Regions from separate parts of the Bacillus sp. FSL K6-0138 genome, predicted to be linked through region 3. Evidence: predicted binding sites of a transcription regulator. Region 3 holds the regulator's gene; each other region holds the start of a gene.

The links. The regulator Rex, encoded in region 3, represses fermentation and respiration genes when NADH is low (regulators of the CRP and FNR family bind a similar motif). The targets are predictions, from matches to a motif close to TTGTGAAATATTTCACAA.
Region 1: adhE (bifunctional acetaldehyde-CoA/alcohol dehydrogenase) is a predicted target of Rex. The motif match lies at 1,906-1,923, and genes of this name have one in related genera.
Region 2: MHB78_RS12820 (nitrate/nitrite transporter) is a predicted target of Rex. The motif match lies at 2,348-2,365, and genes of this name have one in related genera.

What each region holds. Positions count from the first base shown of each region.
Region 1 is NZ_CP150286.1:4,571,617-4,575,832, reverse strand. Features, by position in the region: gene adhE (bifunctional acetaldehyde-CoA/alcohol dehydrogenase) at 1-1,848, opposite strand, end outside; gene gnd (decarboxylating NADP(+)-dependent phosphogluconate dehydrogenase) at 2,230-3,636, opposite strand; gene MHB78_RS23805 (GntP family permease) at 3,659-4,216, opposite strand, start outside.
Region 2 is NZ_CP150286.1:2,430,477-2,434,692, forward strand. Features, by position in the region: gene MHB78_RS12805 (nitric-oxide reductase large subunit) at 1-1,135, opposite strand, end outside; gene MHB78_RS12810 (Crp/Fnr family transcriptional regulator) at 1,278-1,946, opposite strand; gene MHB78_RS12815 (DUF2164 domain-containing protein) at 1,988-2,305, opposite strand; gene MHB78_RS12820 (nitrate/nitrite transporter) at 2,445-3,632, shown strand; gene MHB78_RS12825 (Crp/Fnr family transcriptional regulator) at 3,797-4,216, shown strand, end outside.
Region 3 is NZ_CP150286.1:758,296-762,511, forward strand. Features, by position in the region: gene MHB78_RS04130 (ABC-F family ATP-binding cassette domain-containing protein) at 1-1,113, opposite strand, end outside; gene moaC (cyclic pyranopterin monophosphate synthase MoaC) at 1,266-1,778, shown strand; gene MHB78_RS04140 (redox-sensing transcriptional repressor Rex) at 1,775-2,422, shown strand; gene MHB78_RS04145 (twin-arginine translocase TatA/TatE family subunit) at 2,444-2,620, shown strand; gene tatC (twin-arginine translocase subunit TatC) at 2,627-3,391, shown strand; gene MHB78_RS04155 (YdiK family protein) at 3,428-3,607, opposite strand; gene MHB78_RS04160 (CPBP family intramembrane glutamic endopeptidase) at 3,607-4,216, opposite strand, start outside.

The DNA.
Region 1 (4,216 bases), 830 kb from region 3:
GACGGAGAATGAGGTAACTTCAGAGCCGGTGCCGGATGTCGTCGGAATGGCAACGAATTTTGCTTTTTCGCCTAATGGCGGATATTTGACGATGCGCTTGCGGATGTCTAAGAATTTTTGCTTTAAATCAAAGAATTCAGCATCAGGGTGCTCATAGAACATCCACATTCCTTTTGCGGCGTCCATTGCAGAGCCTCCGCCAAGCGCGATGATGACGTCAGGCTGGAATTTGGCCATCGCCAGGGCGCCGTTCATCACCGTTTCGATTGATGGATCAGGTTCTACGTCGGAGAAAATGTCGCAATGAACGTAATCCGGGCGTTTTCTTAAATAGTGAAGGACGCGGTCGACGTATCCAAGCTTCACCATTCCCGGGTCTGTCACGATAAACGCTTTTGAGATATTCGGCATTTTTGCTAAATATTGCGTTGCATGTTTTTCAAAATAAATTTTTGGCGGTACTTTAAACCATTGCATATTGACATTCCTCTTTGCCACTTTTTTCGTATTGATTAAATGAACCGCACCCACGTTTGTCGAAACGGAGTTCCCGCCGTAAGTGCCGCATCCGAGCGTCAAGGAAGGCATGTAGGCATTATAAATATCGCCGATCGCTCCTTGGGAAGACGGCGCGTTGACGATGATCCGCCCGGCTTTCATCCGTAAACCGAATTGCTCAATGGCTTCACGGTCGCTGGTATGGATGACCGCGGAGTGTCCGATGCCGCCGAATTCCAGCATTTCTTCGGCCCGTTTTAACCCTTCCTGGAGTCCGCTTACTTTGTAGCAGGCTAACACAGGACTTAATTTTTCCCTTGAAAGCGGGTATTCCGGTCCTACGCCTTTTAATTCGGCGACGAGGATTTTTGTATCCTCCGGAACCTTTATACCGGCCATTTCGGCGATTTTATAAGCCGGCATTCCGACGATGTCAGGGTTTACCGCACAGGTCGTTTCGTTGATAACCAATTTTTCCAATTTTGCTATTTCCGCCTCATTTAATAAATAGCAATTGTTGGAAGTGAGTTCTCTTTTCACGTCTGAATAAACGTCTTTATCGATAATGACTGCCTGTTCTGAAGCACAAATCATTCCATTGTCAAACGTTTTTGATAAGATCAGGTCGTTGACGGCTTGTTTCAAGTTCGCAGATCTCTCAATGTAGCATGGGACGTTTCCCGGTCCGACGCCGAGAGCCGGTTTGCCTGAGCTGTAAGCGGCTTTCACCATTCCGGCCCCTCCTGTGGCAAGAATCAGGGAAATCTTCGGATGAGTCATCAAAGCTTGGGTTGCTTCGCGCGACGGCGTTTCGATCCACTGAATGCAATGTTCAGGCGCCCCTGCTTGAACGGCCGCATCCCTCAAAATCCTTGCAGCTTCAATGCTGCATTTTTGAGCGGATGGATGGAAAGCAAACACGATTGGATTTCTTGTTTTTATCGAGATCAGGGATTTGAACATGGTCGTGGAAGTAGGATTTGTCACCGGCGTAACCCCTGCGATGACGCCGACAGGCTCGGCAATTTCAATGACTCCGTCGTGTTCATTTTCGCTGATGATTCCGACGGTTTTGTCGTATTTGATATTGTGATAGACATACTCTGTGGCAAACATGTTTTTAATGATCTTATCTTCGTATACGCCGCGTTTTGTTTCCTCTACAGCAAGCTTGGCAAGGTGCATATGCTGATCAAGGCCGGCAAGCGCCATCTGTTTGACGATATCATCGATCTGTTCCTGATCAAACCTGCGGAATTCTTCCAATGCTTTAAGACCCTTGTCGACTAAACGGTCAATCATTTTTGAAACGTTTATTTTTTGTTTAATTTCCTTTTCTTCAACTGCCATTGTATAACCCTCCAATGAAGTGATAGGATTTTCCGAAAAGAGTGCAACGGCTTAGGTTTGTGAAATATTTCACAAATGGTGTTAAAAATTTTTATGGCGATATGGGGATTTGCTGTGAGAATATAAAGTTCCTCATGACACCTCACTCCTTGTTTTTTATGAATCTTATCATAGCACGGATTTAATATAATAATTTGTGAAATGTTGAACAAAGTATGAAACATGAGTAAAAACGGGAATATTTACTTAAGAGTGTATTTTTTGGAAAGCGCTTTCGATTAGCACGACTAGATCATAAGTCATCAAAAAACTATTTTAAAATAATAAAAACTGCACTTCCGATTGTTAACACAATCGGGTGCAGTTTTATTTCAAAAAAGCTTACTCATTCCATTCTGTGTGAAACACACCTTCGATATCTGTCCGCTCATACGTATGGGCGCCGAAGTAATCGCGCTGTGCCTGCAGCAGGCTGGCGTTCGAGCGGCCCGTCCGGTAGCCGTCATAATAAGATAGAGCGGTGCTCAAGGCTGGGAACGAGATGCCTGAAGTGATACCTTCGCAGACGACTTTCCGAAGTCCTGTCTGGTAGTCTTTGAGCTTTTCTGCAAAGAAAGGTGCGATCAATAAGTTTGACAGGTCGGGCTGCTCGTTGTACGCTTCGCTGATCAGGTTTAAAAATTCGGCGCGGATGATGCAGCCGCCGCGGAAGATCAGAGCGATGTCCGAAAGCTTCAGGTTCCATCCGTAAAGCTCTGATGTCATTTTATACTGGGCGAAGCCTTGTGCATAGGCGCACACTTTTCCCATATATAATGCCTGTCTGACGTAGTCGATCCACACGTTTTTATCCAGATGCCAGTCTTCTTCCGCCGGACCGGCGAGAATTTTTTCCGCAGCCACCCGCTCTTCTTTTAAAGATGACAGGTAGCGGGCGAATAGCGATTCCGTGATAATGGACGACGGAATGCCGTTGTCGATCGCCTGCATGCTCGTCCATTTGCCTGTGCCTTTTTGGCCTGTTTTATCAAGGATGACGTCGATCAGCGGACCGCCTGTCCGGTCATCCTTTTTCCTTAAAATTTCGGCAGTGATTTCGATTAAATAGCTTTTCAGTTCGCCTTGATTCCACGTTTCAAAAATGTCGGCGATTTCATCGATGGACAGCTGCAGTTTTTCTCTTAAAAATGTATAGGCTTCTGCGATCAGCTGCATATCCGCGTATTCGATCCCGTTATGGACCATTTTCACGAAGTGTCCGGCTCCTTTCGGCCCGATGTAGGTGCAGCAAGGATCATTGCCGACTTGGGCTGCGATTTTTGTCAAGATCGGAGCAGCTTTTTCATAGACGTCCCGATCTCCCCCGGGCATGATCGAAGGACCTGTTAACGCTCCGACTTCGCCGCCGGAAATGCCGATTCCCAAATAGCCGATTCCTTCAGACTTCAGCCTGTCGTATCTTCGTTCTGTATCTTCGTAGTGGGAGTTGCCTCCGTCCATGATGACATCGCCTTCTTCAAGCAGCGGCACTAATGAATCGATCACTGAATCGACCGCTTTGCCCGCTGTTACCATGAGAAAGATTTTCCGCGGCTTTTCTAAAGACTGGACGAAATCCTTCAGCTCGTAGTACGGGCTGAGAGGCTGTCCTTCAATTTTCTCCATCAGTTTATCAGTTAAATCCCTTGTGTAATTGTAGACGGCGACTTGCTCCCCTTTGCCGGCCATGTTCAAGGCAATATTGCTGCCCATCACTCCAAGGCCGATGACGCCAATTGTATTGACCATAATTCCAGCTCCTTCAATAATGTTATACAAATAGACTTAGCAATAACGTAAATCCTAATCCGGCTACAGCGATGATCGTTTCGAGCAATGTCCATGTCGCAAATGTTTCTTTCATGCTTAAACCGAAGTACTCTTTGAACATCCAGAATCCGGCATCATTCACATGGGAAGCGATTACACTTCCGGCCCCGGTAGCGAGCACGACCAAGGCAAGGTTGACGTCAGAATGTCCAAGCATCGGAATGACGAGCCCCGTCGTCGATAAGGCTGCGACTGTGGCGGAGCCTAAAGAAATGCGCAGGATCGCCGCGATTAACCAGGCAAGCAGGATCGGCGACATCGACGTGCCTTTGAACAATTCGGCCACGTAGTCGCCTACCCCGCCGTTGATTAATACTTGTTTGAAGGCGCCGCCGCCCCCGATGATCAACAGCATCATCCCGATTTGCGAAATGGCTGTCGAACAGGAATCCATTACCGTTCTAATCGGAATGTTCCTGGCGATGCCCATCGTATAAACCGCGACTAATAAAGAAATGATCATTGACGTAGATGCATTGCCGATCAAACGAATACCTGC
Region 2 (4,216 bases), 1.7 Mb from region 3:
CCCTGCCGCCGACAAGCGGAGCCGCAAAAATTCCCATGCCAAGCCATGAGGTCGCAATCCAAAAGATTGCAAGCTGCAAGTGGTACCCTTTGGCGATGCTAAATGGAAGCAGATTTCTGATCCAATCGATGCCAAAGAAGCTGTCAGGCTCGATATAATAGTGGGCAAGCAATGCCCCCAGCATGGCCTGAACAAAGAACAGCAGGGAAACAACGGCAAAATACTTCCCTGTTTTGACTTGCGATAAAGTGAGCGGCTGCTTCTCCAAATCAAAGGCCGGGAATTTCCCTTCTTGATAAGCCTCCTTCATTCCAAGCTTGTAGCGGTAAAACACAAATAAGATGATGCCGACAAATAAAATAAGAATCGTAACGCTGGCGCCGCTCCACCACACCGCGGCAAATGACATCGTATTGCCGGCTTCTTCATCATACGGCCAGTTGTTTGTATAGGTGATGTCATCCCCGGGCCTCAATGTGCTGGACAGCCAGGCCGTCCAAAAGATAAAATCAGAAACCTGTTTGATCTGATCCCCGCCCGAAATCCAAGCTCTGTTGCGGTCAGGCATATGGCTTTCCTTGATCAAACCAGACTCAAGCCCCCAGCCATCGCCTTTTGTAAATACTTTGCGGTAATGAGTGCGCACTTTTTCGAGTCCGTAGACTTGGGCCTGAGTCAGCTGTAATGTGTCGGAATCTTTGTTATAGCGGTTTTTTCTCATTTTACTGATCACTTTACTGCGGATCACAGACTGCTTTTCATCGGAAAGCTTTTCAAAGCGTTTTCCATATTGCTCCTGCGCTTTAAAGTCCTGCATCCCTTTTGTATAAATGTTCAGGGCTTCTGCCGTATAATCGGGCCCCATGTAAGATCCGTGGCCCAAAATGGTCCCGTAATCCATGAGCGCATATTTTTGAAAGACGGCCTGTCCACCCTTGATCGACGATTTTGTCATCAGCACCTCGCCGTTTGGAGCGGACACTTCAAGCGGTCTTGGCGCAAGCCCCTTGAAGATCCAATATCCTCCCAATAACAACACCGAAAAACTTGCAATCAGCGTAAAAACGAGAACCGATTTCAAAAATCCGTTTTTTGCCGGCTTCTTGTTTGGCACCGTCTCCCTTTGAACTTCCATCTGATTCACTCCTTTCTTATTTGCATGTCCTAAGATACTGGATATGCATCACACCGGTTGTGAACCAGATCACTTAAATGATGGCAGATTTGTGAATTAAAAAAACAGGCTTTCCATTGAAAAAGGAGAGCCTGTTTTTTATTTATTCACAGCCGTTCAGCCATTCCTGATCATGTATCATAATGCCGCTTCTGTCGGAGGAAAGCAGTTTTTTCTTTTTCATTTCATTAAGGGTCCTGTTAATTGTTTCCCTTGATGTTCCGACCATATTCGCAAAGTCCTGATTGGTAATCGGCAGATTAATATAAATGCCTTCTCCTTTTTTGACCCCGTGTTCATCTCCCAGCTTCTTTAAAGCGTGAGTCAGGCGGTGCTGGACGTCTTTTGAAATAAATCCTTGAATGCGTTCCTGCAGATCAAGGATTTTTTTTCCCATGATTTGCATGACTTTCATTGTCATCTCCGGGTATTTCATGAGCAGTTCATTAAAATCGTCAATGCGGATGACGATCAATTCGGTTTCTTGGACTGCTTCAGCCGTTGCCGGATATGGGGAGCGGTCAAAAAAACCGACGTGCGGAAACATATCTCCGCTTTGTAAAAGCGAAATCACTTGTTCATTGCCTTCTTCATCAATCTTATAGGTTTTCACAAGTCCTGATTTGACGAAAAAAACGGCTTCCCGCTCTTCCCCTTCCATAAACACAAACACTCGCGGCTGATATTTCCGCTTTATCGCAATCTGTTCGATTTGGCTGAATTCTTCGCCATTCAAACCGCTGAAAATCAGAAACTGTTTCAGAAACTCCATTTAAACCTTCAATCCCTTCAGGCATTTTGCCAGGTCTTCCTTTAAATGCGCCTTTCAAGCGCAAAAAGCTCCTCTTCCATCGCTGCCGCTTTTTCTTCAACAACCCTGCGGCTGTCTTTAAGCGCCTGATTATAAAAGTAGGGGCCCAGCTTTTCCTTTATGAATTCAAACGTCTGAATCGCCGCAATATCGCCGATTTCCTCCCCTCTTTCTTCATAATAAAAACGCTTGATCTCACTCATGACTGCTTGTTTTTCTTCTTGTGTCAGCTGTAAAAGCATAAATCGCACTCCTTTTATTTTCATGATAAACGAAAATGTTAAATCAATGAACGAATATTTTTTGTAGAACCAATTCATTCTTTTGCCCCCGCCTCTTAAACATCAATCAATCCGATTGCCGTGTGATGTTGTTCACAATGTTTGTTGAAGACTTTTTGTAAGATAAACATGCTAATGAAATATTACATTTTTCCCTTTTGAAAGGAGCAAAGCCGTCATGGTAAATCGTCAAAAATTGCAGTTGCCGCTGCAGTCATTTAGTTTGGTGGCAGGATTTATGGCTTGGGTGTTGATTTCATCTTTAATGCCTCATATTAAAAAGGATATTCCCCTGACTGAAGGCGAGATTTCCCTGGTTACCGCTATCCCGGTCATACTTGGGTCGCTGCTTCGGATACCGCTTGGGTACTATACAAACAAATTTGGGGCGCGATTAACGTTCATGATCAGTTTTTTGCTGCTCCTGTTCCCGATTTTTTGGATCAGTGCAGCTGATTCATTGTCCGATTTAGTCATCGGCGGATTTTTCCTGGGGATCAGCGGAGCGGTCTTCTCGATCGGAGTAACATCTTTGCCAAAGTATTATCCGAAAGAAAAACACGGTTTTATCAATGGGATTTATGGAGCCGGAAACATTGGAACGGCAATTACCACGTTTGCCGCTCCCGTTATCGCCAAAACCGCGGGGTGGCCGAATACGGTTCGAATGTATCTGATCCTGGTCGCTGCATTTGCTTTGCTGAACTTTTTATTTGGAGACAAGAAAGAACCGAGGGTTACAGTTTCGGTAAAAGAGCAAATGAAAGCCGTCTATCAAAATCAAAAACTATGGTTTTTAAGTCTGTTTTACTTTATCACATTCGGTTCTTTTGTGGCGTTCACAGTCTACCTTCCGAACTTTCTTGTGAACCACTTCGGACTTGATCCGGTTGATTCAGGCCTCAGAACCGCCGGCTTTATCGCCGTCGCGACTTTTCTCAGACCTGTCGGGGGATGGCTTGGAGATAAGTTCAACCCGCTGAAGCTCTTAATGTATGTTTTCGCAGGCTGTACGCTGTCCGGAATTTTACTGGCCTTCTCGCCGAATCTAGGACTCTACGGATTCGGGGTACTGACAGTCGCCGTATGCGCCGGAATCGGAAACGGAGTCGTCTTCAAATTAGTGCCGCTTTATTTTTCGAAACAAGCCGGAATCGTCAATGGCATCGTTTCGGCAATGGGCGGTTTAGGCGGATTCTTCCCGCCGCTCATCCTGTCAAGCGTCTTTCAGGCGACAGGCCATTATGCGATCGGATTCATGGCTTTGTCTGAAGCGGCCCTTGCCAGCTTTGTCATCGTGGCATGGATGTATTTTCAGGAATCGGGGAAAACATCGTCAAGGACAGACACACGCGATGTCCAATAAGCGCACTTCATACGAAAGACCTGAGACTATTGCTCTCAGGTTCTTTTTCTGTGACAATCGGATTATGTTCACAAGATTGTTATTACTTTCGAGACCCTTCAGGCTTATTTAACGGTACAATAAAACTGTTTTCATATGATTTTCTTTAAAAGGGGTGACGCTCGATGAATGTGACTGTTCGAAAATCTGATACAGATCTGCTTTCCGCTGACTTGTACCGGTTATTGGAATCGATCAGCACCAAAAGAAAAATCCGACAAAATACTTATCTTTTTCAAGAAGGTATGGATGCAGAAGAGCTGTATCTCATTCAGTCAGGGCTCGTCCAAATTGGCAAATTGACGTCCGACGGAAAAGAACTGACACTAAGAATGTGCAAAAAGAATGATATTGTAGGAGAGCTGACGCTTTTCACTGATGAAGCAAAATATATGCTGAGCGCAAAGATCCTCTCAGACGGCGAAGTAATGGTCATTAAAAAAGATAAACTCGAAAAAGAACTGATTCAAAACGGTGCGATGACTTTTGAATTTATGAAATGGATGAGTACTCATTTGCGCAAGATTCAATCGAAAATCCGCGAT
Region 3 (4,216 bases):
TTTTAAAAGGGTTGATTTGCCTACTCCGTTAGGGCCGACAAGGGCCACGCTTTCACCGCGCGAAATTTGAAAATAGAGCGAGCGGAGGAGCGGAGGCTGATCTTGGTAGCTGACCGTCAAATCCTGAACGCGCAGGACGTCGTTTCCGCTTTGCCGGGCAATGTCAAAACGGAAGGAGGCCGATTTTTCGTCGCCGAGCGGTTTATCCATGACGTCCATCCGTTCAAGCTGTTTGCGCCTGCTTTGTGCGCGTTTTGTCGTTGAAGCCCTCGCCAGGTTTCGGTCGACGAAGTCCTGGAGTTTGGCGATTTCATCCTGCTGCTTTTCATACAGTTTCATTTCTTTTTCAAGCTGTTCAGCTTTTAATTTCAGATAATCGCTGTAGTTTCCGATGTATTTTTTGCTCCTGGAGCGGGATATTTCGTACACCTGGGTGACAACCTTATCAAGAAAGTACCTGTCATGGGAGACGATGAGTATCGCTCCGCTGTAGTTTTGCAAATATTGCTCAAGCCAGGTAAGCGTATCGATGTCAAGGTGGTTCGTCGGTTCATCGAGAATGAGCAGGTCAGGTTTGGCCAGTAGCATTTTTCCGAGAGCGAGCCTCGTTTTTTGTCCTCCGCTTAAATCCTGGACGCGCGCGGTGTCGCCGTATCCGGCAAATCCGAGACCATGGATCACGGATCTGACGTCGGCTTCATATTGGTAGCCGCCCTTATCTTTAAATTCCTGCTGCAGTCTGTCGTACGTTTTCATTAACGATTCAAGCTTGTCGGGTGCAGCATGCGCCATCTGCTCTTCGACTGAGCGCATCTCTTTTTCCATCGCTTTCAGATGATCGAATACAGTCAGCAATTCTTCTTTTATTGAAAGCTTTGAATCGAGTCCCGAATGCTGATCAAGGTAGCCGATTGTTAAATCCTTCGGCTTGATGATGTCCCCTTTTTCATAAGAAAGCCTGCCGGCGATAATTTTCAAAAAAGTCGATTTTCCGGCTCCGTTGCGCCCGACGATCGCAATCCGGTCCCGGGATCTGACTTCCAGCTTTATATTCGTTAAAATGGAATCGGCTCCAAACGATTTTGAGAGCTGATTGACTTGTAAAATCATCATGATTTATTTCACCTCTTGTTTGCTATTTTTAGTGTAGCCTATCAGATAGCAGTCAGCAAACAATTAAGCGGAGTCTGGAAGATTTTAACCAAAAGGAAAAGACAGATTGAAAAAAATAGTGTATGATCTTTAGTAAGGAGAGTTTTATAATGATGAACCAATTTACGCATTTTAACGAACAAGGCAGAGCCAAGATGGTTGATATAAGCGAAAAGGAAGCTTCAGTGCGAACTGCTGTAGCTTTCTCAAGCGTGTCTATGAAAAGAGACGTGCATGAAAAAATCAAAAACCAGGAGATGGGGAAAGGCGATGTGCTGGCTGTGGCTCAGGTGGCAGGAATCATGGCGGCAAAACAAACGTCCGACATCATCCCGATGTGCCATCCGATCGCTCTGAAGGGAGTCGACATCGCCTTTCGATGGGAAGAAAAAGACCAGAACAGCATCCTGCATATTCAGTCAACCGTCAAGACAAAAGGGAGCACAGGTGTGGAAATGGAAGCGTTAACGTCAGTTTCCGTATGTGCGCTGACCGTCTATGACATGTGCAAGGCTGCGGATAAGGGAATGGTGATAGGACCGACCTATCTCGCTGAAAAAACAGGCGGGAAAAGCGGTGACTATAAAAGGGAAAAAGCTGATGTAAACATGGAGGATCGTTTATGAACTTGGATCATTCAAAAATTCCGCAAGCGACAGCTAAGCGGCTGCCGCTATACTATCGTTTTTTAAAAAACCTTCATGCATCCGGAAAGCAGCGTGTTTCATCCGCTGAATTGAGCGATGCCGTAAAAGTCGATTCTGCCACGATTCGGAGGGACTTTTCATATTTCGGTGCACTCGGCAAAAAAGGCTACGGCTATAATGTGAATTATTTGCTGTCCTTTTTCAGAAAGACGCTCGACCAGGATGAAATGACAAACGTAACGCTTATCGGCGTAGGAAATTTAGGGACAGCCTTTCTCCATTACAACTTCATTAAAAACAACAATACGAAAATCTCAATGGCTTTCGATATCAATGAAAGCAAAATCGGAAAAGAAGTCGGAGGCGTTCCCGTTTACGATTTAAATGACCTTGAAAAGCATTTGACAAACGATATTCCCGTCGCGATTTTGACGGTCCCGGCCCAGGCCGCCCAACCTATTACGGACAGGCTTGTTGCGCTCGGTATTAAAGGCATTCTCAATTTTACGCCGGCCCGTTTGAATGTGCCGGAACACATTCGAATTCATCATATAGATTTAGCGGTTGAACTTCAGTCATTGGTATATTTTCTGAAGCATTATTCAATGACAGAAGAAAAATGACGGAAAGGGGGAGGCTTTTACATGCCGACAATCGGTCCTGGAAGCTTTATTTTAATCGTTATCTTGGCGATTCTGATTTTCGGTCCGCAAAAACTTCCTGAACTGGGAAAGGCAGCAGGCAAGACGCTAAGGGAGTTTAAAAACGCAACAAGAGGTCTGGCAGACGACGAAAGCGAAAAAAAGAAAGAAGATCAGTAGGATGGGATGACATTGATGAAGGGAAGAGAAATGTCGCTTCTGGAACATATTATTGAACTGCGAAGACGGCTCGTGTTCATTGCCTTCTTTTTTGCCGTTTTTGTCATGGCGGGCTTCTTTTTGGCTAAGCCGATCATTCTTTATTTGCAGCAGACCGATGAAGCGAAACTGCTGACGCTGAACGCGTTTAAACTGACCGATCCGCTCTTGGTATACATGCAGTTCGCTGTCATTATCGGCGCTGTGATGACCTCGCCGCTTGTCTTGTACCAGCTGTGGGCTTTTATCAGCCCGGGGCTGTATGAAAAAGAACGCAAAGTGACGCTAAGCTATATTCCTGTATCGATCATACTTTTTTTAGGCGGCATTGCTTTTTCTTATTTTATTTTATTTCCGTTTGTCGTTGAATTTATGACGAATCTTTCCGATGATCTTAAGGTGAATCAAGTCATCGGGATTTATGAGTATTTTCAGTTTTTAATACAGCTGACGCTTCCTTTCGGCTTATTGTTTCAGATGCCTGTGATCATTATGTTCATTACAAGGCTCGGTTTGGTGACGCCCATGATGTTGGCTAAGATCAGGAAGTATGCATACTTCTTTTTGTTCGTCATCGCGGCGTTCATCACGCCTCCTGATATGTTGTCCGATTTTATGGTGGCAGCGCCTCTTTTGATCCTGTATGAAATCAGCATCATCATTTCGAGAATTTCCTACAGGAAAGCGCAGAAAGCCGTCATTCAGGAAGCCAATCAGGCATTTTTAAAATAAAGGGCCATCTCTTTTTGAGAGAATGGCTCTTTTTCTTTATTTTTTCCGCTTTGAAAGGGCGAACATTTTGAAGGAAATGCTGATGTTATAGGCGGCGAACAGCATCAGGAGAATGGTGTAGAACGACCACATATTCCCCGGAGAGGTCGCTGCCAGATACGTAAACAGCACGCCCGTCAAAAAATACATCACGCCCCAAAACACCGGGCTTCTCATCATAAAAATCCTCCGATAATCAGCTGCACTTTTTCAACCCGTTCCAAATAGTCCTGAATCTGGCCCTGAAACGTCTGCATGATCACGACAAACGTATTCATGGCGACGTGGGCAAAGATCGGCACGATAATCCGGTTTGTCCTGACGTACAAAAAAGCGAATGTGAAGCCCATTGCCGCATAGATTAAAAAGTGTGAGAAATCTATGTGGACAACCGAGAAAAGGACGGAGCTGAACAGAGCAGCGATAAAGAAATTCGTTTTTTCATATATAGCTCCGAAAATGATCTTTCTGAAAATGATTTCTTCCAGAATGGGGCCGAACACAGAAGAGACGATGACCATGAGCGGCAATGCCTGAATCAATTTCATGATCATTTGCGTATTTTCCGACTCGGGATTGGCCCCGAATAGCGTCATTTCAATCATGGCAGCAATTGACTGAGCAAAAATCGCGAGAAAAACGCCGCCGACCGCCCAGGCTACCGATGCCCCAATCGATGCTTTCGGCCTGTTTCGAAGCGTTGTTTTCGGCACTGTCCTTAAAATCAGCAGCACGATGACGAGACAGAGCAAAAAGGCAATGACTGACCATACGCTTGTCAGCGTC